2 linked regions of the Methylosarcina fibrata AML-C10 genome follow. Each later gene encodes a partner of the first gene's protein in a complex. Links are inferred from orthologs where the notes say so. Each region holds a gene or a part of one and is shown in the gene's direction. Other genes may lie near its edges.

What was found.
Region 2: the proteins of groL (region 1) and metK are in contact, whole or in part, in a cryo-EM structure (PDB 8P4O), measured with the Escherichia coli proteins. The link is inferred for Methylosarcina fibrata AML-C10 from one-to-one orthologs.

What each region holds. Positions count from the first base shown.
Region 1 is NZ_KB889965.1:3,877,468-3,888,634, reverse strand. What follows is about bases 1-2,896. They hold groL (chaperonin GroEL), read left to right. Parts: upstream 1-567; coding sequence 568-2,226; downstream 2,227-2,896. Other genes in these bases: A3OW_RS0118175 (M48 family metallopeptidase), read left to right, coding at 2,733-2,896; A3OW_RS0118190 (co-chaperone GroES), read left to right, coding at 228-515; A3OW_RS0118195 (HesA/MoeB/ThiF family protein), read right to left, coding at 1-97. Outside these bases: more of A3OW_RS0118175, read left to right, coding at 2,897-3,452; A3OW_RS27330 (helix-turn-helix domain-containing protein), read left to right, coding at 3,410-4,021; A3OW_RS26090 (transposase), read left to right, coding at 4,203-4,544; bacterial ammonia monooxygenase, subunit AmoB, read right to left, coding at 4,940-6,184; bacterial ammonia monooxygenase, subunit AmoA, read right to left, coding at 6,290-7,033; bacterial ammonia monooxygenase, subunit AmoC, read right to left, coding at 7,152-7,904; A3OW_RS0118150 (hypothetical protein), read left to right, coding at 8,026-8,643; A3OW_RS0118145 (Rho-binding antiterminator), read right to left, coding at 8,960-9,211; A3OW_RS0118140 (spermidine synthase), read right to left, coding at 9,223-11,167.
Region 2 is NZ_KB889965.1:4,597,346-4,615,053, reverse strand. The notes cover bases 1-2,867. They hold metK (methionine adenosyltransferase), read left to right. Parts: upstream 1-787; coding sequence 788-1,948; downstream 1,949-2,867. Other genes in these bases: ahcY (adenosylhomocysteinase), read left to right, coding at 2,050-2,867; rpoD (RNA polymerase sigma factor RpoD), read left to right, coding at 1-632. In the rest of the region: more of ahcY, read left to right, coding at 2,868-3,342; metF (methylenetetrahydrofolate reductase [NAD(P)H]), read left to right, coding at 3,412-4,260; A3OW_RS0121845 (16S rRNA (uracil(1498)-N(3))-methyltransferase), read left to right, coding at 4,404-5,144; A3OW_RS0121840 (CPBP family glutamic-type intramembrane protease), read left to right, coding at 5,150-6,058; A3OW_RS25640 (HAD-IA family hydrolase), read left to right, coding at 6,191-6,835; A3OW_RS26670 (glycerophosphodiester phosphodiesterase), read right to left, coding at 6,869-7,615; A3OW_RS0121825 (agmatine deiminase family protein), read left to right, coding at 7,773-8,801; A3OW_RS0121820 (nucleoside triphosphate pyrophosphohydrolase family protein), read left to right, coding at 8,955-9,488; A3OW_RS0121815 (dihydroorotase), read right to left, coding at 9,512-10,810; A3OW_RS0121810 (aspartate carbamoyltransferase catalytic subunit), read right to left, coding at 10,807-11,772; bifunctional pyr operon transcriptional regulator/uracil phosphoribosyltransferase PyrR, read right to left, coding at 11,777-12,295; Holliday junction resolvase RuvX, read right to left, coding at 12,292-12,798; A3OW_RS0121795 (YqgE/AlgH family protein), read right to left, coding at 12,791-13,354; A3OW_RS0121790 (TonB family protein), read right to left, coding at 13,393-14,286; gshB (glutathione synthase), read right to left, coding at 14,288-15,235; and more genes. UniProt on the Escherichia coli protein: Catalyzes the formation of S-adenosylmethionine (AdoMet) from methionine and ATP.

The sequences.
Region 1 (11,167 bases):
TAAGTACGTGAGCGGAAAGCAATTTTTGCTGCCCTTCCACATCGATCTGGGGCAGCATGATTTGGCGGCTGTATCGTAATAATTGATTGTCGTTCATTGTTTCGTTTTTTAAATCTTGAAAAGCGGATGATGCCAAAGAACTTGACAGACTGCAAAAGCTGATTATCATTAGCACTCATTACTAGCGAGTGCTAATAATTTTTAATTTTAACGTTAGGAGATATTGAATGAAAATACGTCCGTTACACGACAGAGTGATAGTCAAACGCGTTGAAGAAGAGCTGACTTCCGCCGGCGGTATTGTCCTGCCTGGTTCCGCGGCTGAAAAACCAAGCCAGGGCGTGGTTCTGGCTGTCGGCGAAGGCAAAGCACTGGATAACGGCCAGGTTCGCCCACTACAGGTCAAAGTCGGCGACAAAGTGCTTTTCGGTAAATACTCTGGTAACGAAGTCAAGGTTGACGGTGAAGAACTCATCGTCATGAGAGAAGACGACATCATGGGTATTTTGGGTTAAACCCAAACGTTCTCTTATCTACAATCACTTATTTACATAGTTGGGAATAAAAATGGCAGCAAAAGACGTATATTTTGGCGATGACGCTCGCAGCCGTATGGCCAGAGGCGTGAATATTTTGGCAAATGCGGTAAAAGTCACATTGGGCCCCAAAGGTCGCAATGCAATTCTGGATAAAAGCTTCGGCGCTCCAACCATTACTAAAGACGGTGTATCGGTTGCAAAAGAAATCGAATTAAAAGACAAATTCGAAAACATGGGCGCTCAAATGGTTAAAGAAGTCGCCTCTCACACTTCCGATGTCGCCGGAGACGGCACCACCACCGCGACGGTCTTGGCGCAATCCATCGTTAACGAAGGTTTGAAAGCGGTCGCCGCCGGCATGAATCCGATGGATCTGAAACGCGGCATTGATTTGGCGGTGGCCAAAGCCGTCGATGCGATCGTGGCTTCCGCTGCACCATGCACCGACAACAAAGCGATTGCTCAGGTCGGCACCATCTCGGCCAACTCGGACGAGTCTGTAGGGAAAATTATTGCTGAAGCCATGGAAAAAGTCGGCAAGGAAGGCGTGATCACCGTTGAAGAAGGCTCCGGCCTGGATAACCAACTGGACGTGGTAGAAGGCATGCAATTCGACCGCGGCTATCTGTCTCCTTATTTCATCAACAAACAGGACAGCATGAGCGTCGAACTGGACGATCCTCTGATCCTGATTTATGAGAAGAAAATCTCGAATATTCGCGAAATGTTGCCGGTCCTGGAAGCAGTCGCCAAATCGGGACGCCCTCTGCTAATCGTTGCCGAAGACGTGGAAGGCGAAGCTCTTGCCACTCTGGTTGTCAACACAATTCGCGGCATTGTGAAAGTAGCAGCGGTCAAGGCGCCCGGTTTCGGTGATCGCCGCAAAGCCATGCTGGAAGACATCGCCGTCCTGACCGGCGGCACCGTCATTGCGGAAGAAGTCGGCCTGACTCTGGAAAAAGCCGAGCTTTCTCAACTGGGCACAGCCAAACGGGTGCAAATTACCAAAGACAATACCACCATCATCGACGGCGCCGGCTCCGAAGATAAAATCAAAGGCCGAGTCGCGCAAATTCGCGCCCAGGCCGAAGAAGCCACTTCCGATTATGACAAGGAAAAATTGCAGGAACGCCTGGCCAAATTGGCAGGCGGCGTTGCCGTCATCAAAGTCGGCGCAGCGACTGAAATCGAAATGAAAGAAAAGAAGGCCCGTGTTGAAGATGCTCTGCATTCCACCCGCGCAGCCGTTGAAGAAGGCGTCGTAGCGGGCGGCGGTACCGCACTGGTTCGCGCCATCTCGGCACTGGAAAAACTGGAAGGCGCCAACCACGATCAAACCGTCGGCATTAATATTCTTCGCCGTGCGATTGAAGAACCTCTGCGTCAAATCGTTGCCAACGCCGGCGACGAGCCTTCCGTGGTCTTCAACGAAGTCAAGAAAGGGAGCGGCAGCTTTGGTTATAACGCGGCAACCGGTCAATACGGCGACATGATCGAAATGGGCATTCTGGACCCGGCCAAAGTAACCCGCACCGCGCTTCAAAACGCAGCGTCCGTTGCCGGCCTGATGCTGACCACTGAAGTCATGATAGCCGACGCTCCAGCCGATACCAAAGGCTCAGGCATGCCGGATATGGGCGGCATGGGCGGTATGGGAGGAATGGGCGGCATGGGCGGCATGATGTAAGTCGTCTTAAAGCCTCGTTTCTTTAAAACAAAAACCCGCTTGGTATATTACAGCCAAGCGGGTTTTTTATATTCGAAGAAGCCGAGATCTAACAATATAAATTTCTTCTCAGCTCCTGGCAAAGACAGGGGATTACCGAAGTCCAGTCGTCCTTTCGAAAATCCTTGCAAAGCAAATTGATCAAGCTTTTTAAGCAATGATATCGCTTTTCCTAATTCTCCTATTTGGTCTTCCCATTATGATAAATGGGACCATTACAAAGTTTTTTATTTGCTAATGACTTATTGAAAAACTGTTGACTTAGATGAGCCATTGATGATAATAAGAAGCATGGAAATTTCCTACTGGAATTCTATTGATTTGATCGGCGTTACCCTGAACCGGTTTTTTTGACACTCTCTTTCCGCAGCTATAATAAATCTCTTGTTTTTAGTTTTTATTCCAATCTTATCGATGCCAACAAGTAGGAATTTCAGCTTCATTATCCACTTTTCATATTGTCATACTTGAATTCTTTGCCTTTCCACTATCAAATACGCCGCAGTGAACGTGCAATTAAAACGAGAATAATCGTCGCACCGGGCAAAATTGAAGTAGTGGCTCCCCGCCATGTTTCCGAACATAAACTGCACCAATTTGTTTTATCGCAACAGCAATGGATTACCAATGCTTTAAAAAAATTGGAATCCAAAAAATCGCAATACAACAGATTATCTCCAGAAAGCTATCATCATGGAGTAAACATTCCTTATTTAGGAGTGTTTTATCCCCTTGTCGTTCGTCCGTCAAAATTAAAAAAGGTCAAAATCGAATTAGCGGATGAATTTATTGCATCGGTTCCCGAATACCTTTTAAACGAATCTTCCAGTCATGCGATTAGACAAGCCTTGACCGTCTGGATGAAGCAGCAATTAAAACTTCAAGTGGAATTAATAGTGCAGCAGCACGCGCCAAACAAAAATCTTTTTCCTCGCTCTATCTCCATAAAAAGCCAGAAAACACGGTGGGGAAGTTGCGGTATTCACAATGATATTAATATCAACTGGCTTCTTATTCTGGCTCCTCTTCCTGTTCTTGAGTACGTTGTCGTTCATGAACTTTGTCATATTCAATTTAGAAATCATTCGCACCATTTCTGGACTCTAGTTGCGCATCATCTGCCCGATTATCAAAATCAGAGATATTGGTTAAAACAATTTGGAAGCGCTTTGATGCATGGACTGTAGATGCTTTTCAAGTTTTGAAACCAATAATTGTAAGTGCTTCGCAAGAAGTCCGTTTGCGTTATGCTATTGAGTATTTGGATACAGCTAAGGAACATCATTTGGCACGGGTAGAGTTAATGGAAATTGAAAGTGATTGTCTACGGGCAGTCATAAAGAAGAGCTCTGATTGGCGTGAACGTGAGCGCGCCGAGACGGTTTTATTATTGGCCTCTGGAAAAACCGTTAAAGAAGTGGCCGAGCAACAGAATCTGTGTCGAGAAGCGGTTCGTATTCGGCGACGTAAATGGTTGAAGCGAGGCTTAGCCAGTTTACCGGATCAGCCCCGAAGCGGCGCCCCGACGAAACTGACCAATGAACATCGGCAACAATTAGGACAATGGGTTGAAGCCGAAGCTTTATCATCCCGAGAATTATTAACGCGCTTAGCAGAGCAATATCAAGTCCATATTGGACCGACGACCTTGCGAACTGAACTCAAACTCTTGGGCTACGTGTGGAAACGAACGCGCTATAGTTTAAAAAAAAAAGCGCGATCCCGAACGCTTCGAACAAGCCCAACACGAGATTAACGGATTGATCCGGCAAGCGAACGCGGGTGAAATTGAATTGGCTTACGTGGATGAGGCAGGATTCTCAGCACAACCTCCTAATCGCTCGGCCTGGACGAAAAGTGGTGAGACCCACGCCGTCACGGCAAAGCGGGGGCAACGTTTGAATGTCATTGGCGCTCTTTGATCTTCGGGAGCACTGATGCTGGCTAAATTGTGGAAAAGCGTAAACGGTTTGTGGTTCTTTGGTTTTTTGATGGGGCTGATTGAGCGAATAAAAAAACCGCTCGTAGTCATTTTGGATAATGCTTCGATTCATACTGCCAAAAAACTCAAGCCTTATTGGGACTTACTGGAAGAAAAAGGCATGCGTTTTTACTTTTTGCCCCCGTACAGTCCTGAGTTGAACCGCATTGAAATGCTATGGCGCAAAATGAAATACGAGTGGTTGCCTTTCAAATCGTTTACGCCATCTGAACTTGAGCAAGCTATTGATGAAATTACCGCTGGTTTTGGCGCTCAATACCAACTGACTTTCTGCTAAGAACTTATCTTGAGCTATATGAAATTCCAGGCATCGCTTCAATACCGGCAAAAACTGTATTGACTGACAAGTCAACATGGAAGCCGAATGCAAAATAAAGGCTCATCTAAGCGCCTTATGCTCTGAAATGACGACTTCATTGGCTGATGCAATTAGAAATAATTCCAGATTGAAAATCGATTAAGCGCGCTGTTATTTATTGAGCTTTTTTCCCACTTTCCGTTTTTTCACGAAAACCCGATTTTTGATTTTTTGACGCGCTTTTCAAAAAATTTAATTTTCAGTATCACATCTTAGAGAATAACAAACCCTATAAAATAAAAAACCCCCGCCTTCTTTCGAAAGCGGGGGTTTACCCAATTAGCCTTTTAACAAGTATTAGGCTAATTCACTCATTAGATGAATGTTGGGATTAATGGAGCGTCGATCGTTACGACTTGCTTGTTGCCATTTTCGTCGTGGAAGAACAGCAAACCAGCAAAACGGCTGTCTGGATCGTAGATCAAGTCAGCCAAACGATATACTTCCCAAGCTGCGTCAGATGCGTTTACTTGGATGGTTCTTGTTTGACCAGGAGCCAGTGGGCTGTTATCGCTAACAGTCAGACCTTCTGGAGCCAACAAGTCATCTGGGTAACCGGTGGTGTCTTCAGTTACGTTGGCATCCAGGAAACGAACGCCAGCAGTGTTGAATTCACCCAAACGGACTGCTGAATCACCGTTGTTGGTTACGGTCAGAGTCATGTTCATCGAACGGCCTGGTACACGATAGGTAGCATCGTCAACTTTCACGCTAACAGTCGGAGTTGGCATTTCGATTGGTTTCATGCCACGCAACAAGCCTGCTTGCAATGGAGTTGTTACAGGGTATTGTGAGTTGGTGCTTTGCATTGTGAATGCAACGATAGCGATTGAACCGGCAGCGAATGCCAGAGCAACTTTTTTATCGGTTCCAGTGATCAACGAATCACCTTTGCCAGCGTCAACAGCAATCATGCGAGGAACAAACATTGGCTTACGCATCCAGTAAACCATCCAAGCGACACCGATAGCATACCAGAAAGTATGCCAGAAATAGGTGTTGCTCAGGTTGTAAGTTTCCAGGTCGATTGTTTGACCGGTCAAAGTGGTGATTGGGTTGGTGAACGAGCTCATTGAACCGGTGATGGTTACCCATTTACCTGGACCAATGATTGGACCACCGCCTTCAACGTTCATCATAGTGTGAACGTGCCAGTCACCTGGACGACGTGCTTTCAACAATACTTTGAACTCATAAGTTTCGCCCAATTCCAGACTAACGGAACGAGGAACCAATTGACCACCGATCCAAGATCCAGCACGGATAAATACTGGTCCAGGAATACCAATGTTCAGGAATGCGCTTTCTGGTTTGTCAACAGTTTCAGGCCATCCTGCGAATACCAGGAATTTACCGGAAATTGTCATTGTATCGTTAACGGCCAATACTTCTTTTGACCAGTTAAGATCGTACCAGTGAATTGTACGCATACGCATGAATGCCGCTTGCGATTTTTCACCATGAGCTGATGCAGTTGGCGTGTAGAACATCGCTGCCGTAACAGTCAACAGCAGTGCGACAAAGGATAATTTTGCCACTTTGTCTTTTATCAATTTCATATATCCTCCTCTATTAATAGAGAATCTATAGTTTCTAGAGTATCCAGCAGTTTTATTTCTGCTAGTCATTATTTTTATTCAGATACAAACTCTTTCAACAAGCGACTAGGTTTGTTGAGTGAATGTTTGTTGTCCGAACCATCTTCCGAAGAAATGCCACAAGAAGTAGATAATGATACTCACGAAACCAGAGAAGAACGCAGATACTGGAGCAACGTCTTTACCGAAAGTTCTCAGTGTACCTTTTTCAACCATCCGGATGTACTCAGGGGTACCAGTTCTTACGTAGTGGTAACCTTGCAAGTCAGCCAGAGTCATTACCATGCCGTTGTATTCAACAGGCACGTGCAATGGAGCGATGACTGGCCAGTTGCCTGGATAGAACAGCAAACCGTAAGCCAAACCACCGATAACGGCAGTCAACTGCATGCTGTTAGACAACATCAGAATTACGTCCAGAACGATAGCGCCTGGAACGAATTGTGATGGGAATACAAAGTTAACTGGGAAGTAAGTCCATCCCCAGAAGTTGAAGTATCTGTTGACCCATTCGCCGAACAACAGGCCCAGAACGGCCAGTATTGCGCCGAATGGCAGACGGTAACGCCACCACAGAACTGCTTGAACAGCCGCTGGGAATGTAATACCAACGATAGGCAACACGGTTACCCAAAGACGACGGTCTTTCCAGTCTGTCCAGAAATCCCAGTCACCACCAGTCAACATGAAGTGAACGTGATAGCCACCGAGAATGGTGAAGAACAAAGCAAAACAGATTAGCCAATCGAACGTGCGAGAAACTTTAACTGCTTCCGCGCGTGAACGTACAGCTGATTGAGATGCGCTCATTAGCTTACCTCCTAAAGGATTTAAAATTATTTTTATTTACTATCTTTCTCTATGCTGTTTCGCCAACAACTTGGTGACGAAACAGCTAGGAGATAGTTATTACAAGCTCAGGCTAATATTAAGCCAGGTCTTTTTTCAGAAGTTTTGAAAGTGCCGAAACTTCGATGTTCAGTACACCCAATACACCCAAAGCAGCCCATCCGAAGAATACGAAGCCGTAGTGCAAAGGAGCAACGAACAACTCTTCCATAAACCAGAAAGTATGACCCCATTCGTTCAAACCAACGTTTGGCAGAATCATGAAAGGACCTACAATGGCAACCATGTAAGCAATGGAGTGACCTTGCTGATAGGTTGGCAGTCTGGTTTTAGCGTAAAGATAAGACGCACCACCGGTGATGATGTAGATAGGATAGCTCAGATAGAACTCGATAATGTGACTTGGAGTGAAGTCGGTATCGCGAACGATCGTTTGATGCCATGTACCATCTTGCTCTGTGAAGTAGCTAGCGCCGAAGTAAATTGCAACGCTGTAGCAAACCAGCCAGATCCAGTGCGTGAAGTGTCTTCTCAACTCTTCTCTTGGAGTGATCGACATAACTTTACGGTCACGAGTTTTCCAGATGTAGCCCCACAGAATACCTGCAGTCGATACTTCCAGAACGAACTCGATGTACAGGAAGTTCATCCAGTACGTTTCAAATTCTGGCGCGAATGAGTCAAGACCAGCGGACCAGCCATAAACACCTTCGTACCAGCGAACCCATGCATAAAACACGTTATACAGTGCTACGCCCAGGAACAGATTTCTTTTATTTAACAGCGGTGCTTCCGCAGCATCAGCTTTCACTGATTCAGTTGTAGCTGCCATTTCTACCTCCTAAAAATTATCAAATCCCCAGCCGACGTCGACCGGGAGTCTTTTTTTATTACTGATCCCTGTTCCCACTCTTCTTATTTAAAAAAATAATCGAATGCATCAAGTCAATTTGATGAAACCACAGTTTACCAGCTCGCACCCCCTTGTCAAGTCCAAAAATAGTCTTAAGCGGATTTTGGCAATAGGCCCCTTGCCACCCATAAAATCACATGCCTTTAAAACCATGATTTCTGTTACAATTGCCCCACCTGAACTATTCGATCAACCCCTGACATCCATGAAAAATTTTCTTAAAAAATACAGCCTGCTTGTACTGATTGTCGGACTTGGCCTGCTCATTTTCTTCCAGAACAAGGTGATCATGCCTCTGGTGAATGACGTGATCAAGTCAGACGCCTTTCTTGTCGACACCAAAGATCAAGGCAGCCAATTACCCATCTCCACAGAGCTGGGCGATATCGCTTTCATGCATTGCAACAACTATATCAAATCCGAGCTTGACTCCGACCAATCGGTTGAATTTGCCGAAAAACCTCTAAAAGTCTGGAGCCTCGGCAATTATCAATTTATGGTAAATGCCGAAATCACGATCGGCGACAAATCGGGCGGAGGCGGCACTGCTCAAAAATATCTGTGCCGCATTACCTATGATGAAGGCGAAAATCAGGAAGGAGCCATGGACTTTGACAATTGGACATTGGTCGGAATATCCGGCATCGAAGGGCTTTAAAAGATTCTTTATCCTTGAATCAAGCCAAACGGAGCCTGAGTTTACCCCTCCCATGGACGAAAACCAACGGCAGAAGCAATGCCGACAACCAACCCGGAAAAAGAAATTTTACAACGTGGCGGAGGAGTTCGATTTATTTATCGGAACCCTCCCTCCCTGCCGGCCACGCCCGTTAATTTCGTCATTGGCACGGCTCAGGTGAGTTTATTCAACCTCAGCGTATAACTCGAAATTCCGGAGAAGTTCCGAAGACCGGATGTAAATTCTCCAGAAAATACCTTACGTGACTACAATCGAATTGTGCAGGCAGAGTTTTCTAGAAGTCGATTTCCTTAAAAACGGCATCGGGTGACAAAGCCTCAATTCTGGCTATCTGAGTCAATTCAATCGACTGCCTTTCTCCGTTTTCGATCACCAGACACTCCTTCTTTTCGGCGGTAACCGACGTGTCGACCGCCACTCCCGTTACGACTCGACCGCCCTTCAATTTGATTTTTATCTGATACCGGTGCATGCAGGCTATTTCAATATAATCATGAAGCTCGCACGAAATGGGGGATTGGCTCATGACGCTCTCCTTTATTTCCAGATAGTAACAATATTACTGAAATCGTCGGTCCAAGGTTTCAAATCGAAATAAAGCGGCAACTTTTGCCACTCTCCCAGGTTACTGGTCCGCAAGGACTCCAACGTTTCCGGCTTGGCCGCCATCACCACCCAGTCCGTTGCCACGACGAGCGGAATATCGGTTGACGGCTTAAATTCCTGAATCAGCGCCGAAAGGCCCAGCCGCTTGGCATGATCCGACAATACTTTTTTCAAAGCCAAATGCCGGTTAGTGATATGCAGCGCCAGTATGCCGTTCGGCTTCAGCTTCTTGAAGTAAAGCCGAATGGCTTCCTGCGTCAGCAAATGGATGGGGATCGAATCGGAGCTGAAAGCATCCACAATATAGAGATCGAATTTTTGATCGGGTTCCTTTTCCAGAGACAGCCGGGCATCGCCGACGACCATGTTGACCTTCGGATTGCACTGGCTGATGTAGCTGAAATAAGCCGGATTCTCGGCAATCTCCACCACCAGCGGATCCAGCTCGTAAAACGTCCAGTTTTGCCCTTCCTTGGCATAGCAGGCCAGGGTTCCCGCCCCCAGGCCGATAATGCCGACGGTCCAATTCCGGTCGCTGTTATCGAACACGCTGAACAGTTGTCCGATAGGACCCGGACGGCTGAAATAAGTCAACGGAGTACGCGACACGTCGGCCGCCAGGCGCTGAGCCCCGTGCTTGGTCGTTCCGTGGAAAAACTCGTGATATTTTTCCGGCCGGTTTTGCTCGTTGATCAAAACGCTTTCCCGTACCGACAGCACGCCAAAAAAAGTGCGTTCCTGATAGAGCGTATTGGACAAGAGCCCATGCAGGGCCATCGTGAAAAAAATGAGAATGCCGCTCAACAAAGCCAGCGTTAAAGGCTTGGCCCGAAAAGAATAAGACAAACCGGCCAGCAAGATCAAACCGACGCCGATCGTATCCAGGTAATCCGGCAAATTGTCGATGCCGGCATAAATCGCCATCCCCATCACCAGCAACACCGCCGGGAAGATCGCTTGCCGCAACCAGCCCAGTTTACCGGACTCGACAGACGACTTCAGTCCGGGACGCAGCAACAGCGCCGCAACGATCATGATAGGATATTCATAGACGCCGTTAAATACGAAAGGCGCCACAAACGTATTGAACATGCCGCCGAGCATGCCCGCAAACGACATGATGAGATAAAAAGTCGTCAAGTAGCGGGTATGGGGGCGAAGCCGGGCCAACTCGCCGTGACACACCATCACGGCAATGAAAAACGCCGTAAGATGCAGCCCCAAATCAACCCAGTAAGGAAGTACCGCCGGATTGATGAACGAATAGGCGATGAACGGCAGCAACACCATCGGCTGCAAGGAGACCATAACCGGATGAATGCGATCGCCCCACTTGGAAAAAACCAGAATGAACGACAACAAATACAAGGTTAACGGGATAATCCACAACAAAGGCACGGAGGCAATGTCGGTACTGATAAAATTGGTCAGTCCCAGCAGCAGGCTCGAAGGGACGAAAGCCAGCGCCAGCCAGTGCAACTTGGTGACCGGCTGCAACGTGATGTCTTCGAGAACACTTTCCTCGGTTGCCGCTTCTTTTTGCTGCGATTTCCACAAGACAAAAGCACAGCCCGCCACCAGCACGCCCAGCAGAACATAACCGATGCTCCAGTATTGTTGCTGCTCGGCCAAGCCGACATGAGGCTCCAGCAAAAACGGATAGCTGAGCAGAGCAATCAAACTGCCGGCATTGCTGGCTGCGTACAGATAATAAGGGTCGTGACTGGTATGGTGGCCGACGCCGGCGAACCATTTCTGCATCAGCGGCGCAGTCGTCGAGACCACAAAAAAAGGCAGCCCGATCGAAAGCAAAAGCGTCCACAAGAGCCATAGCGTCGGATTGCTGTCGGTGGGCGGCGAGACCTGTTCCGGCAAG
Region 2 (17,708 bases), 730 kb from region 1 along the record:
TTCAGGAAGGCAACATCGGTTTGATGAAAGCGGTGGATAAATTCGAATACCGCCGCGGCTACAAGTTTTCCACGTACGCAACCTGGTGGATTCGGCAGGCCATTACCCGTTCGATCGCCGATCAGGCCAGAACGATACGCATCCCGGTGCACATGATCGAAACGATCAACAAATTGAACCGGATATCCAGGCAGATCCTGCAGGAACTCGGACGGGAAGCGACTCCGGAAGAACTTGCGGTACGCATGGAAATGCCAGAAGACAAAGTGCGCAAGGTGTTGAAAATCGCAAAAGAACCGATTTCGATGGAAACTCCGATCGGCGACGACGAAGATTCGCATTTAGGTGATTTTATCGAAGATGCCAGGGTGCTATCTCCGGTTGAATCTGCTACAATTGCCGGCTTGCGGGAATCCACGCAGAACGTGTTGGCCGGTCTTACCGCAAGAGAAGCGAAAGTCTTGCGCATGCGTTTCGGCATCAACATGAACACCGACCATACTCTGGAAGAAGTCGGCAAACAGTTCGATGTCACCCGGGAAAGAATCCGTCAAATCGAAGCCAAGGCCCTGAGAAAGCTGAGGCACCCATCCAGATCGGAACAGCTTCGCTGCTTCCTGGACGGCGAATAAATAAACAGTCACAGGGGCCCTTAGCTCAGTTGGTTAGAGCGTCCGACTCATAATCGGCAGGTCGTAGGTTCAAGTCCTACAGGGCCCACCACTCATAGAAAGGCTGCCTTGGCAGCCTTTTATTTATTTGGGTTTTATACTAAATAGGCGATGTCATGAGCAATAATTTTATTTTTACCTCAGAATCAGTTTCGGAAGGGCATCCGGATAAAATTGCTGACCAAATTTCGGATGCGGTGCTGGACGCGTTGCTGGCCCAGGACCCGAAGTCGAGAGTGGCTTGCGAAACCCTGGTAAAAACCGGTATGGTGATCCTGGCCGGTGAAATTACCACGAACGCCTGGGTTGATACGGAAGAACTGGTGCGTAAAGTCGTTTGCGATATCGGCTATGACCACGGCGACATCGGTTTTGACGGGCAAAGCTGCGCGGTATTGAACGCCATCGGCAAACAGTCCTCCGACATCGCGATGGGCGTCGACGAATCCGAAAATCACGAGCAAGGCGCAGGCGACCAAGGCCTGATGTTCGGTTACGCCAGCAATGAAACCGACGTGTTGATGCCGGCCCCGATTACCTATTCCCATCTTCTGGTAAAACGCCAGGCCGAAGTACGCAAAAACAAAACGTTGTCCTGGCTGCGTCCGGACGCCAAAAGCCAGGTCACTTTCCGCTATGAAAATCACAAGCCGGTTGCGATAGACGCCGTCGTGCTGTCCACCCAGCACTCGCCCGAAATCAGCAATAAAGCCTTGCACGAAGCGGTCATGGATGAAATCATACTGCCTGTCCTGCCCAAGGAATGGCTGCACAAGGACACCAAATTTTACATCAATCCGACCGGCCAGTTCGTGATCGGCGGACCGGTCGGAGATTGCGGCCTGACCGGACGCAAAATCATCGTCGATACCTACGGCGGCATGGCCAGACACGGCGGCGGCGCTTTTTCGGGCAAGGATCCGTCGAAAGTCGACCGCTCCGCCGCCTATATGTGCCGGTACGTCGCCAAAAACATTGTCGCCGCCGGCCTGGCGGAGCGCTGCGAAATTCAGGTCTCCTATGCCATCGGCGTGGCGGAACCGACCTCAATCAGCATCGAAACCTTCGGCACCGGCAAAATCGCCGAAGACCGGCTGGTGCAGATCGTCAGAAACATTTTCGATCTCAGACCGAAAGGCCTGATCGCCATGCTGGGCCTGTTGAAGCCGATTTATCAACAGACTGCGGCCTACGGCCATTTCGGACGCAACGAGGATTCCTTCACCTGGGAAAGAACCGACAAAGTCGAGGCGCTGATCGAAGCCGCGGGCATTTAACCGGAACCGAAAACTCAGCATCATTTTCCGAGGACCGGACCATCGGCGGGCCCTGCCCGCTTGACTCCGGTTACATCATCTAGCAACAGGATACCAATCGTATGAGCCAACCCGATTACAAAGTAGCCGACATCAGTTTGGCGGAATGGGGCCGTAAAGAAATCAATATCGCCGAAACCGAAATGCCGGGGCTGATGGCCCTGCGCAAGGAATACGCCCGGGAGCAACCGCTGAAAGGAGCGCGGATCGCCGGCTGTCTGCACATGACCATTCAAACCGCGGTACTGATCGAAACCCTGGTCGCGTTAGGCGCCGAAGTCCGCTGGTCTTCCTGCAATATTTTCTCGACTCAAGATCATGCCGCGGCCGCGATCGCCGCAGCCGGCATTCCGGTGTTCGCCTGGAAAGGCGAAAACGAAGCCGAATTCGACTGGTGTATCGTACAGACCATCGAAGGCCCGAACGGCTGGCGCCCCAACATGATACTCGACGACGGCGGCGACCTGACCCACATGATGCACGTGAAATATCCTGAATTACTGAAGGATGTCAAGGGTTTGTCGGAAGAAACCACGACCGGTGTGCTTCGCCTCTACGAAATGATGGCCAAAGGCGAACTCAAGGTTCCGGCCTTCAACGTCAACGATTCGGTGACCAAATCCAAATTCGACAACTTGTACGGCTGCCGGGAATCGCTGGTGGACGGCATCAAACGCGCCACCGACGTCATGGTGGCCGGAAAAATCGCCGTGGTCTGCGGCTACGGCGACGTCGGCAAGGGCTGCGCCCAATCACTGCGTGGACTCGGCGCCACCGTCTGGGTAACCGAAATCGATCCCATCTGCGCCTTACAGGCGGCCATGGAAGGCTATCGCGTAGTGACGATGGAAGAAGCGGCGCCGATCGCCAACATCTTCGTTACCGCCACCGGCAACATTCGCGTCATTACCCACGAGCACATGCTGGCCATGAAAAACCAGGCCATCATCTGCAATATCGGCCATTTCGATTCCGAAATCGACATCGCATCGCTGCGCCGGTATCCCTGGGAAAACATCAAGCCGCAAGTCGACCACGTCCTTTTGCCCGGCGGCAAACGTTTGATTGTGTTGGCGGAAGGCCGCCTGGTAAATCTGGGCTGCGCAACCGGCCATCCCAGTTTCGTGATGTCGAATTCTTTCTGCAATCAGGTGCTGGCGCAAATAGAACTGTGGAAGAACGCAGACCAGTATGAAAACAAGGTCTACATTCTCCCGAAAAACCTGGACGAAAAAGTGGCGGCCCTGCACTTGCAGCAGCTCGGCGTGAGCCTGACCCGGCTGACCGAAGAACAGGCCCGCTACATCAACGTGCCTGTCGATGGACCTTATAAAGCGGATTATTATCGTTATTAACGGATACAAACCGGGCCGGGGACCGGTTAAAACGGTCCCTTTTCGCCAACTGAACTGCAATCTAGATCCATGCATCCTCCTTTTTTCAGCTTCGAGTTCTATCCGCCCAAAACGGAAGAAGGCGCCGCCAATTTGCGGGTGGTCCATCGCAAACTGGCGCTGCTGAATCCCGATTTTTTTTCGGTCACCTTCGGCGCCGGAGGATCCACCCGCGATAAAACCTTCGATACGGTCATCGATATCCAATCTATGGGGATTGCCGCCGCGCCTCATTTATCCTGCATCGCTTCCACCAGGGAAAATATCCGGTCGATGCTTAAAAGCTATCAGGAAAAAGGCATTTCCAAACTGGTCGCGTTGCGGGGAGATTTGCCGTCGGGCATGATGTCGGTCGGAGAATTCCGCTATGCCAATGAGCTGGTCGATTTCATCCGCAAGGAGACCGGCAATTACTTTCAGATCCATGTCGCGGCCTATCCGGAAGTCCATCCTCAGGCAGTGAGCGCCGATGCCGACTTCAGGAATTTTCGGCGCAAAGTCGAGGCCGGCGCCGACGCGGCCATTACCCAGTATTTTTATAATGCCGAAGCCTATTTTTATTTCCTGGACCGTTGCGAAAAAAGCGGTATAACGATACCTGTCGTTCCCGGCATCATGCCGATCACTCAATATGCCCAGTTGTTCCGTTTTTCCGAGATGTGCGGAGCCGATATACCGAGATGGCTGCGGAAAAGGCTGGAATGCCTCGGAGACGATCGCGAGTCGATTCAGGCATTCGGTCTGGAAGTGGTGACCCGGCTGTGCCAGCAACTACTCGATAACGGCGCGCCCGGCATTCATTTTTATACGATGAATCAATCCGCGCCGACCTTGAAGATCATCGAAAACTTACAGCTCCGCCGCCCGTCCCAAGGCTAGCCGTCCGGGACGGCGGCTTTGCCCTGTCCCGTTATCAACGGCCGGCTCACTGATGTTACCCGGCCGACAGCGTCATCGCCGTGGTTTCAGTCTGACGCGATTTACCGGCCAATCATCGTTCCTATTGTCAGAAAGCAAGCGAAATGCGGATTTCAAGATTATACATTCCCTTCCCTCTCTGGCCCGGCCGGAACATCGAACTGGACGATGACAGCGCTCATTACGTCAGAACGGTTCTGCGCCTGAAAAAGGATGCCGAAATCCTTCTGTTCAATGGCGAGGGTGGTGAATTCTTATCGATACTGCGCGAAGTCAGCCGGAACCGGGTAGAAATCCAGATCAACCGCCGGATCGAACGCAGCGCCGAATCGTCTCTGCAGATCTTTCTGGGCCTGGGCATTTCGCGCGGCGACAGAATGGACTGGTCGGTACAAAAAGCCGTGGAGCTGGGGGTTAACCGCATTACGCCGATCCTGACCGAACGCTGCCTGGTGCAGTTCAAAGGCGAAAAAAAGCCGCAGCGCCTGCTGCACTGGCAAAAAATCATTCAGCATGCAGCCGAGCAAAGCGGACGAACTCGCCTGCCCGAGCTTCAGCCAATCGCCACGATTCACGAATGGCTGGATCATCAGCAGGAACTTAAAATATTTTTGGACCCACATGCGTCCGCCTCATTGGCCGATCTCGGCCCGAGACCTTCGCAGGTGACCCTGCTTACGGGTCCCGAAGGCGGCTTCTCCGATCATGAACGGTCCCGGGCGGAAGCGGCTGGATTCATTCCGGTACGCCTCGGCGTCCGGATACTTAGAACGGAAACCGCGTCGCTGGCCGCGCTGTCCGCAGTACAAACGCTGTGGGGCGATTTCGGGACAATGGAGGAATAACAACGATGAGATCGCTCATGGCGGCCTTGATCCCGCTGGCGGTTCTGCTCGCCGCTTCCTCGGCGGCCTGCGTGGCGGGCTACTTTATCATACAGGGCCTGGGCGATGCTTTCCCGTTCCGTAAAGTCATCTCGAAAATCACCCAGTTGCTTCTTGTGCTCAGCATTTTTCCGGCGATGGCCTGGTTGCGATTAAAGAAGGAAGATCTGGGCTTTGCCGGCAAAAAACTGTTTTTCAAACAACTGGCACAGGGCTTTGCGCTCGGCCTGGCAACGTTGTTGCCGGTGCTGACGGTCGAGTATGCGCTGGGGATCCATGTCTTTGACGAGTCCAAACACTGGACTTTTGCTTTGGCCGTTCAAAAAATCGGCATCTCCCTGGCTCTGGCTTTGCTCATTTCATTGATCGAAGAGCCGATTTTTCGGGGAATCCTGCTTGCCGGATTAATGAAGAAACTGCCCGTTTTCGGCGCCGTCCTCGTCAGCTCCGGCTACTACGCCGCGCTCCATTTTTTAGATAGTCATACGGAAATCCCTCTCCAGGAATTGGACGTTTTCAGCGGCTTCACTCTGCTTGGAGAAGCGTTTGCCAATCTGCTGAATCCTTCCATTTATTCCGCTTTTTTCGCGCTGCTGACGGTCGGTATTTTCCTGTGCCTGCTCCGCACTCATTTCCATGCCGGCCTGGCCATGTGTATCGGTTGCCACGCCGCCTGGGTATGGCAGATAAAAATGTTCAAAAGCCTGTTCAATCTCGATTTCAAGTCGAAATTCATCCATTGGGTCAGTTCTTACGACGGCGTCATCGGCCCGCTGGTGACCGTATGGCTCCTGTTGGCCGTAATAGTTTATTTCGTTTATCGCCATTCTACCCGGCACTCATCCGGCCTGAGGCAACAGGCGGAAAAAAGATAGGCGGAAAGAAATCGAGCCAGACGGACTTCCTTTTACGATCCGCTCGAAGCAAGGCCATCCAGCCGCCATTGACTCATAGGCATTACAATAGGACACTCAAACGGATCGTTCTCACTTGTTGGAGCCATTGACATGACCCTCCTTTCTTCCACGATTGACTGCATCGTTTTCGATCTTGGCCGCGTCCTGATCGATCTGGATTTTGAGCTCGCATTCGAGTATTGGGCAACCGCCTCGGGACAGGAACTGACCGAGATCCGAAGCCGTTTTGCGCTGGACGACGCTTACTGCGCGCAGGAACGCGGCGAAATCGAGGCCTCGGACTATTTTTCCCATCTTAGAAAAACCCTCGGCCTCGATCTTTCCGACGAGGAATTCCTTTTCGGCTGGAATTCGATCTTTCTGGAGCCCGTGAGCGGGATTGAGCCCCTGCTGAATGAACTGAAGCCGCTGAAACCTCTGCACGTCTTTTCGAACACCAATGCAGCGCATCAGGAATTCTGGTCGCAGCGCTACGCCGACCTTCTGGCTCCTTTTCAGCAGATTGTCTGCTCCCATGAGCTGGGCGCGAGAAAGCCCGGCGTTGAAGCTTTCCTCCAGCTCGCAGGGCAACTGTCGTCGTCGCCCGGCAGAATGCTCTTTTTCGACGATCTTCCGGAAAACGTCGACGGCGCCAGGTCGGCCGGCCTTCAGGCCCATTGCGTCCGCTCGGCCGGCGAAATCCGCCGGATCCTCGCGGCCGATTACTTGTTGCCGATCGATGGACTCAATCCTTGAGCCTTGCAGCCTTTTGCCGTAAAACGGAAAGAACTAACCAGGATACGAAACCCAATCCGGCCAGTTCAGCGTAGCGCCATCGCAACGGGCATCGAGCGTCTTTTGAATCAGTCTCAGCACGTCTTCGGGTCGGCCTTCGATGCCCCACGCCCTGACTTCGGGCACGGCCGCCCGGGCTGCCCGGACGGCCTCGGGAGTGACCGAATCTGCGTGTGGACACAATTGAAATAAATCAAGCTCGTCAGATCGGCTCAGGATCTCCCGGCCCAAATTATTGACCAACCAACCCAGGCGCTGCCCGGAAGAAAGCCGCCGAATCTCTTTCAACGCCTCGAAGGAAAACCCGGTGACGATGACCTGCTCCTGCAACCCGAACCGGTCGACCAGACGGCAGACCCGCTGCGGCAGTTCCGGGGATCGGCCTTTGATTTCGATGTGATAAGTGACGCGGCTGCCGTATCGTTCAAACAGATTCTCCAGCCTCGGCATTCTTTCGTTGGAGTACAAGAAGGGCGAAAACCAGGAGCCCATGTCCAGCGCTTCCAGCTCCTCCCAGCTCATCGATTCGACGAGTCCCGGATAACCGTAGCGCTCCAGGGACAAATCATGGCAAACGACCACTCGCCTGTCCAAAGAGAGTTGCACGTCCAGCTCGATTTCCCGAACGCCCATGTCGACGGCCAGTTGAAAAGCGGCCAGAGTGTTTTCCGGAGCATAAGCCGACGCGCCCCGGTGCGCGATAATCCGGAAAGGAGGATTAACGAGAAAAGGTAATTTCATTTGCCTGCTCCAATGAAGCTTACCGCCGAAAAATGCCGGATATAAACCTGATATAATAGCCGCATTTTACCGAAACCGGGCTATTGCCCTTGACTGCATCAACCCCTTTCCGTCCGGGCGACCGGACGAAAGCCACGACCACAGGAACCCAACCCACATGATCCGTTTTCCAGCCGAATGGGAAAAACAATCCGCCGTACTGATCGCCTGGCCTCATTCGACCGGCGATTTCAGCAATCGTCTCGAATCCGTCGAGCACTCCTACCGTTTTATCGCGGAAACCGTCAGCCGCTACCAGCGCTTGCTGATCGTCTGCCGGGACGACGTCCATCAACGCCATATCGAGAAACTGGTTGCCGTAAACGATAATATCGATTTTATCCAGGCTCCCGTCAACGACATCTGGGTCCGGGATACCGTTTTTTTGACCGTAGAAGAAGACGGCGAACCGATGCTGCTGAATTTCCGCTTCAACGGTTGGGGCGGAAAGTACCCTCATGAGGACGACGATGCGCTGAATCGAAGATTGTCGACGGCCGGGCCGTTCCAAGGCCTTCGCAGCCGCGACGTCGATTTCATCCTCGAAGGCGGCAGTGTCGAAAGCGACGGCATCGATACGATCATGACGACGCGGCAATGCCTGTTGAATCCGAACAGAAACCGGGGTCTCAGCCAGTCCGACATCGAACGCCAACTGAGCCATCATTTCGGTGCGTCCCGATTTTTCTGGATAGATCAGCCCAATCTGAGCGGCGACGATACCGACGCTCATATCGATACCCTGGCCCGCTTTTGCTCGGCCGACACCATCGCCTATACGGCCTGCGAAGACTCTGCCGATCCGCATTACGAAAGCCTCAAGGTCATGGCAGCGCAACTGGAATCGCTGAGGACGCAAGGCGGAAATCCCTATCGTTTAATTCCGTTGCCTTTGCCCAGACTGATCTTCGACGAAGAAGGCTGCCCTCTGCCCGCCAACTATTCGAATTTTCTGATTATTAACGAGGCCGTCATGGTGCCCGTCTACGACGATCCCATGGACGCCGTCGCGCTGGAGCGTTTGCAGCGCTGTTTTCCGGACCGCAAGATCATTGCGACGCCCTGCCGTCCGCTGGTGCACCAGTACGGCAGCCTGCACTGCATGACCATGCAGTTTCCGCAAGCGGCGTTAAAGACGGCCGAGTAATCGAGGCACGCGTGAGTCCTGGAGTTTTCTCCGAACCGTCAGCGTGCCGAACGAGATGAACAATTATCAGGAGCCGAAGTCCAATTCGGTTGTGAATGACGCTTGCCGGCAACAGGCCATCATGCCTTCCCGAACGATTTGAGGACAGCAGCCATGAATAAACATTTGCAGTATGTCAGAGAATTCAGAGAGACCTTTTCGTTGCCTCAGGCGGCTTTCGGAACGGCAGGACACTTGTCCGACATGGACGTCGTCATGCGCCAGGCCTGGCTGATGGAAGCCGGCAGCGGCGTCTTGCGCGCCTTGAAAAAAGGCGACATGGGCGAAATACTGGGGCGTTTGACCGGCCTGGCGTATTGCTCGCTGAACGCCGTCGCGATACAGGGCGAGGATGTGATCGACCAACCCGTCCTCTGGCATCACGAAGGTTCCGTGCTGTCTGTGATGCGGCTGTTGTCCGAGAAAATCCATGGTTGCACCTCGGGCAAGACCGTCGACTATTCGGCGCTTTATTGTGCCTGCGCTCATCTGGCCCGGGGTTTTCTTAACGCCGATTTCGACAAGGCCTTGCAGATGTTCCACACCCACCACATGGACCGCTGCAAACAATACGGCGCGGATTTCGAGAAGGACGGCGAATTGATCCGCGACCGGGGCGTGGATTTAAGCGATTGCCTCTACGAATGAAGGAGATCCCGATCCTGCTCTGTTCAATCGGAAGGATCGGCCTCATTCGCACAAAAGATCACCCGGCCGTCCTGTAAGGTGTGAGTCACCCGGCCTTTTAAGGTTTGCCGCCAGAAGGGCGTATTGACTCCCCGGCTTTTCCAGTTGTCTTTATTCACCTGCCAAGTCCGTTCCGGATCGAAGATGCAGACGTCCGCAGAATACCCCTGAGTCAGAGAACCGCTCTCAAGACGCAGAATTTCGGCGGGCTTTGCCGTCAGCGCCGCAATACCCTGCGGCAGAGTGATCACCTGTTCGTCCACCAGCTTGAGCATCAACGGCAACAGCGTTTCCAGCGAGGAAACGCCGGGCTCGGTCTCGGGAAAGGCGCCCAGTTTGGCATCGAGATCGTGCGGCTGATGATCCGAGCAGATAGCATCGACCGTGCCGCCGCTAAGGCCTCGTCTAAGATACTGTTTATCCTCTTCGGTGCGAAACGGCGGCAAGACATGGTAGGCGCTGTCGAAAGGAACCACGTCGTGCTCGGTCAGGTGCAACTGATGGACGGCAACGTCCGCACTCACCTTGAGTCCGTACTTTTTGGCCTGCTGGATTTTGATGACCGACCCTTTGCAGCTCAACTGGCCGAAATGCACGCGGCACCCGGTCAGTTCGGCCAGTTCGAGGCACTGGGCCAGCGCCACGGTCTCGGCAGCCGAAGGAATGCTGGGCAAGCCATAACGGGTCGCCACCTCGCCTTCATGGGCGCAGCCTTGGTTGCTCAACCAGAAATCATTGGGCCTGAACATCAAGAGCAGCTCATGACTGGCCGCGTATTCCATGGCACGCCTTAACGTCAGCAGATTTTTCACCGGTTCGTTGGCATTGCCGACGGCAATGCAGCCGGCCTGCTTGAGCGACAGCATCGAGCTTAATTCCGTCCCTTCCAGTTTCCGCGTCAGCGCCGCGATCGGATAAATTTTCGGATACCCTGTCTTTTCGGCGAGTTCCTTGACCAGTTCGGCCACGGCCGGCGTATCGATGACCGGATGGGTATCGGGATGCAGGCACATCGCGGTCACGCCGGCGCCGGCGGCGGCAGCGGTCTCGCTTTTGAAAGTCGCTTTACGGCTTTGCCCCGGCTGGCGCAGACGGGTGCTCAAATCGATGAAGCCGGGACAGACGATCCGCCCCGACGCATCAATCACCCGATCCGGTACGAATCCTTCGGGCTGATTGTCGATCGCGGCGATTTTGCCGTCGGCAATAAAAACCGAGCCGATGCGGTCTATTGCGTTGGCCGGATCGACGATTCTGCCGCCTTTAATCAGTATTCTGCTCAACCTGCGGCTCCTTGCGGCTGCATCGCCATGGCCATGATCGCCATGCGGATGGCAATGCCGTTGCTGACCTGTTGCAGGATGACCGAGCGCGGCCCGTCGGCCACCTTCGAATCGATCTCGATGCCGCGATTGATCGGCCCCGGATGCATGACGATGGCGTCCGGCTTGGCCAGGCTCAATTTATCTTCGGTCAGTCCGAAGCACTGGAAATACTCGCTTTCGCTCGGCAGCAGAGCGGAGTTCATCCGCTCTTTCTGAAGACGCAGCATGATGATGACGTCGATGTCCTTCAATCCTTCGGTCAGGTTATGGAACACGGTCACGCCCAATTTTTCGACTTGAGCGGGCAACAGCGTTTTCGGGGCGATCACCCGGACTTCGGCGGCACCCAGGGTATTGAGCGCCAGAATTTCAGAGCGAGCCACCCGAGAATGCAGAATATCGCCGATGATCGCGACTCTCAGCGAGGAAAACTCCTTCTTGATCTGCCGGATCGTAAACATGTCCAGCATGGCCTGGGTCGGATGAGCATGCTGCCCGTCGCCGGCATTGATCACGCTGATGTGCGGCGCTGCTTGCCGGGCAATGAAATGCGCGGCGCCGCTGACGGCATGACGGACGACGAACATGTCGACGAACATGGCTTCCAGGTTGCGGATGGTATCGAGCAGACTTTCCCCTTTCGAGGTGGCCGAAGTCGCGATGTTGATGTTCAGCACGTCGGCCGACAGGCGCTTGGCCGCCAGCTCGAACGTAGTTCGGGTGCGCGTGCTGTTTTCGAAGAAAAGATTGACGATCGTTTTTCCTCGCAACAACGGTACTTTTTTGACCTGTTGATCGCTCATGCCGACGAAGGACTCGGCCATGTCCAGAATTTCGGTCAACAGACTTTTGTTCAACCCTTCGATGGTCAGAAAATGTTTTAATTTTCCCTCGGAGGACAACTGCAGATTTTCGGTCATCGTTTTAGGCAACTCCGGTCACCGATTCCAAATGAAGCCTTAAAGGCTCGGGTCCCGTCAGCTTGATGCGCTGGCCTGCCCGCAAGGCAATATGGGCGCCGACGCAATCGGGGGCCAGCGGGATCTGTCTGCCGTCCCGCTCGATCAAAACCGCCAGGACCACCTGATTGGGGCGGCCGTAATCAAAAATTTCGTTCAGGGCGGCGCGTATGGTCCGCCCGGTATGAAACACATCGTCGACCAGAATAACGTCCCGGCCTTCGATGTGAGTCGGCAATTGGCTCGGCTTTACCTTGGGATGAACCCCGATCTGGGAATAGTCGTCCCGGTAAAAGGAAATGTCCAGCAGCCCCAAAGGTTCACGAATGCCGAGACGCCGATGCATTTCTTCGGCGATCCAGACGCCGCCGGTACGTATCCCGATAAGGAGAGGATCGGTCAGTTTTCTTTCGGCGATAATCCGGCTTAGCCCGTCTTCCAGTTTATCCAGCAGGGCGGGTATGTCATTGTGCATTAGAGTCATCGGTTCGTTCTATGGTGATTGAGCCAGGCTTGCAATATGAGCTGCGCCGCCAATTGATCCTGGACCCGCCAGAGCGTGGTGGCGCTGACCCCAAGATCATCGTAAAGTAATTGTTTGGCCTCAAAGGTCGAAAGAGTTTCGTCCTGTTGATAAACCGGAAGATGAAAACGGCCTTCCAGTTGTCGGCAAAATTTGAGCATGCGCGGCGTTACCGGATTGTCCGTACCGTCGCTCTGCCTGGAAATACCAACCACCAACCCGGCCGGATGCCACTGTGAGATGAGTTGGCCGATGCGTTGCCAGTCCGGATTTTGCTTCATTGCCGGAATGGTTTCAAGAAGGCTTGCGGTGCCGGTCATGCTCTGGCCGACGGCAATCCCTATTTTTTTGATGCCGAAGTCGAATCCCAGATACGTATCGTCACTGAACCTGGCGGCTAACGGATCGGATTTGGCGAAGACGGGGCTCGAATCGTTGCCGGGCTTCAGTTTGATGCTAGCCATGACCCGCCGGCGAAGTGAGCTCTCTGATATTGATGCCGATTTGACTGGCCGCTTCCGTCCAGCGCCGATTGATCGGCGTATCGAACAGGACCTGTTTGGTAAAGGGCGTATTCAACCAGGAATTTTCCAGCATTTCCCGCTCCAGTTGTCCGCCGCTCCAGCCGGCGTAGCCTAACGCCACCAGAAACTGCTCCGGCCCCTCACCGACGGCGATTGCTTCTATCACGTCACGCGACGTTGTCAACGAAATCGAATCCGAAACGGCCATCGTCGCGTCCCACCGGCCACCCGCCGTATGAATCACGAAGCCTCTGTCCTGCTGCACCGGTCCGCCGGCAAAAACGGCGATCTGGGCGGCCGTTGCGGACGTCACCCGGATATCCATTTGCTTGAATATTTCGCCCAGCTTCATGCCTGCCAGGCGGTTGATGACAATGCCTAACGCGCCTTCCTCATTGTGCTGGCACACATAGGTCACCGTATGGAAAAAATTCGAGTCGACCAGATTGGGCATGGCGACGATATATTGATTGTTTAAATAAGTAGTTCCGTTCATAGGCCTAAGTATTAACCGTAATGATGGACTATGCAAATTTATCGAGCCGACATCCCGGACTCGTCGGAAAACTTCCAGACGCGGGTAATGACCAGCACATTGAGTTCTTTCTGCAATTCCAACGGCAGCGGCGCAAAAGGCGCACTCATTCTGACGATATTTTTAGCCGCTTCGTCCAGTTCCGGAATGCCCGAAGATTTCCTGATGCGCATGCTGTAAATGCTGCCGTCCATTTTAATGCCGACGTCCATCGACAAGGTCGCGGCAAAGTTCTTCTTCGCCGCCGCTTCGGGATAATTTCTATTGCCCATCCGCTCCACTTTCTCTTCCCAGTCCTTCAGATACTGAGCCGCAAGATATTTATGCGCGGACACCATATTGACAGATTTTATCTTGCTTTGATCCCCGCTCAACTGACTGTGCCGGATTTCGGTTCCCAACTGAGTGATTTGCTGCTGAAGCAACTCCCGCGATAAACGCGGCGGCGCAGCCACCCGCTGTTCTTCCGCCGCCCGCTCATCGGCAATCTTGTCGTCCGGCGCCGCAACGATCGGCTTCTCGGCTTTTTTACGGGTCAGTACTTTTTCCGGTGATTTAGGTTTGCTTTCTTTCGGCGCCATCTTTTCTGCAGGCTGTGGACGGCTGACGCTCTCGCCGGCGATCTGCTGCTGCGGCGGCTGCGGCTTGGCAGGTTGCTCTCCCGCGCCTATCTGATTTTCCTGAGCCAGAGTTTCTGCATTTTTCGGAGCTTTTTTGGCGGGCGTGTTGACAATGGTAATCTCTATCGAACGATTGAACTTTTCAGATTCGGGCACGGCAAAATTCACGCCGAAAATAACGCCGACGTGAACAACCGCGGCAATAAACAACCAGAGCAGCAACGCATCGTTGCTGGGCAGGGCACGGGATTCGAGCAGGACTGGGTTCGGCATGTCAGACAATCGTTTGTTCGATATGGTCCATCAAAAGACCGGCGATATTGAGTCCGAACTGACGGTCGAGCTCTTGCACGCAGGTGGGACTGGTCACGTTGATTTCGGTCAGCGTATCGCCGATGACGTCAAGCCCGGCAAATACCAGGCCTTTTTCCCGCAAGGTGGGACCTACCTGATTAGCGATCCACCAGTCTCTCTCGGTCAGTTCCCGGCCTTCGGCACGTCCGCCTGCGGCGAGATTTCCCCTTGTTTCTCCCTGGGCGGGAATGCGCGCCAGCGCATAAGGCACGGCTTCGCCGTTGACCATCAAAATGCGCTTGTCGCCGTCCTTGATCTCGGGCAGATATTTTTGCGCCATGACGTAGCGGCTGTTGTACTGGGTCATCGTTTCGAGAATGACGCTCAGATTCGGGTCGCCCTGCCGCAAATGAAAAATGGAGGTGCCGCCCATGCCGTCGAGAGGCTTTAGTATAATTTCACCCTGCTCCTGCAAAAAATGCCTGATTCGGGCCGGCTCCCGCGCTACCAGGGTTTCGGCGCAGCATTGCGGAAACCAGGCCGTAAATAACTTTTCGTTGGCATCGCGCAGGGACTGCGGTTTATTGACCACATACACGCCCAGACTTTCGGCGCGCTCCAACAGGTAAGTGGCATAAATGTATTCCTGATCGAAAGGCGGATCCTTGCGCATCAGAATAACGTCCAATTGATCCAGCGGAATGTCCTGCTCCCCGTCAAAGCGGTACCAGCTATGTTCATCCCGCTGCACGTTCACGAGGCGGGTACGGGCATAAGCCCTGCCGTTTCTTAAATAAAGATCATTGAGCTCCATGTAATGAAGCTCCCAGCCTCTGGCCTGAGCTTCGAGCAGCATGGCGAAACTGGTGTCTTTCTTGATGTTGATATGGCCTATGAAGTCCATCACCATACCGAGTTTGATAGGCATGAGTCTCTCGTATTGTTTCGATAGTTTAAATTTGTCCTACGCAGTGCGGTTTTTCTTCCGTACTGAGAGGCAGGATGAAATGCAGTCTCGTTCGGGTGAAGCGAATTGCACAGCCTTCAAGGTGAGGCCTGGCTGGACGGCATAACTGCCTCTTCGAATTTGTCTTGTTGAAACCGGCGACTTGCCGGCATCGGTTTTTGTAGGTCAGAAGCTTGTTTCACAGTGGGATTCCGGCAAAATCCGAAGGCAATAAAACGACTTCCGCCCGCCGATTATATTGCAAAGCGGGCATCGAATCCTTCTTCACCTTATCGGTGCACCCAGGAGTTCATATTTTAATTGTTTTATTTTATAATTTGTCATTTACCTTGAAAAGATTTTTTGGTATAAAGTTCGGCTATCTTTTGAATTAGGCACACTAAGAGGTTAATCATGTCCAGAGTATGTCAGGTAACCGGGAAACAACCCGTTACCGGTAACAATGTATCCCACGCCAACAATAAAACCAACCGACGTTTCTTGCCGAACCTTCAGCATCACAGATTCTGGGTGGAAAGCGAAAATCGTTGGGTGCGCCTTCGGGTTTCCACCAAAGGCATGCGCATCATCGACAAAAAAGGCATCGATGCCGTACTGGCGGATTTGCGTAAACGCGGCGATAAAGTATAAGGGGAATTAAAATGCGCGATAAAATTAAATTAGTTTCTACCGAAGGCACCGGTCATTTCTATACGACCACAAAAAACAAAAGAACCATGCCGGAAAAGATGGAGATCAAAAAATTCGATCCTGTCGCCCGCAAGCATGTTATCTATAAAGAAGCCAAAATCAAATAACTTTCATTTAAATTTTACGACTTCTTTAACATTGCCTGAAAACCACGGCTTCGATCGGCTGTGGTTTTACAAGCAATTGCTTCCGTTTCTTTATAATCCGGCAAGCGCAAATCGGCCCGGAATTTTTCTTACCGGCTTTCGGCCAAACGCGTCAGATCCGCCAACTTCTGACACACGATGCGGTATTCTTTCTCAAGATCGTCTTTTTCGGTTTTCAGTTTCTCATACTTTTCGTTCAGCAACTGCCCGGTTCTTCTCAGCGCTTCATTTTCCGATTTAAGAAATTTTATTTGCTCTTCCCAAGAGCTGTTTTCGTCGCCGGCAGAAGGATGATCCGCCAATTCCGCACGGTCTTCCGGATGCTCGGGCTCATGTAATTTGACCATCGTCTCAATTCCGTCGTCGATGGCGAACTGCGCGGCTTCACGAGCCAGACTCTGCGGCACCGCTTCCATTCCTCCTTTGAGAATGAGCGCATTGAACTTGTTTTTCAGCAACAAAAAAGCGCCCGCTTCGCTGACCTTGCCGTCGGCGCATATGACGACGACCGGCTTGTCCCGGCTTAGCGTCTTAAGCTGCATTCTCAAGGAAAAAAAAGGGTAATTGACCGTGCCTTCCAGATGCCGTTTTTCATACTCGTCCGGAGCACGAATATCCATCAGAATTCCTCCCTGTTTGGAAACGGTTTCCAGATCCTTGTATTCGATAAATTTTAACGAAGGTTCCTTTATTAAAGAGATGAATTGCTGCTTGCTCAAACGGAGCAAACTGAGATCGGTCAACGCGGTAACCGTTACCGTTCGGAGACCGCCGGTAAGCAGGGAGTCTTCTCCAAACGTATCGCCCTTATCCATCATTCCCAATTTGATTTCTTTGGCGCTGGCGGAAGGCTTCCGACTGATCAGACATTGTCCGCTCTTTATTAAATAGTAATAATCCCCGATGGCGCCCTGTTCGATAACGGTCGCACCTTTCTCGTACTCGACAAGCTCCAATCCCATCAAAATCTTTTGTAAATTGGCAGGCGGAAGACGTTGAAATATGGGTAATTTCAATAATGCTGTCATCCAGTCGTCGCTGCTGTCGTCGGACTCATCAACGCTCATAAAACTCGTTTCCTCTTTATACTCAAAGGGAGGCAAATTGATCACCTTCGCGGCCTCAAGCCGCAAAAAACGAACGGTTCCCTTTGCCACTGCATCTATTTTTCTTGGAATCTGGTGCGCCAGAGCAAATCTGGCTGCCTCGGTATCGGCAACGATTGTCTCTACGACAAGATCGTCCGCCTGAAGAACCACTTCTCCGCTTAAAAGATAGATCAAATTACTGTCGACCTCTCCCCTTTTAAACAAAAGGCCATCCGTAACTTCTTCAATGACCATCTCCGTACATAAGGCATTGAACGAAGAAGCCGGCATCGTTACAAACGGGACGAACTTTCGGATAAGTCGTCCTTCTTCAGAAAGAATATCGACAGACATTAAAGTATTTAAGCAGAAAAACCCTAAAATAATAGTCCATAAACTGCCTATTGTTTGAATTGCTTGAACTCATGCACGTCTTGTTATTAAACATTTTTGTCCTTATATTGTCTATCGCTGCTACTCATATCAACCATGGAACATCCTAATGGACAT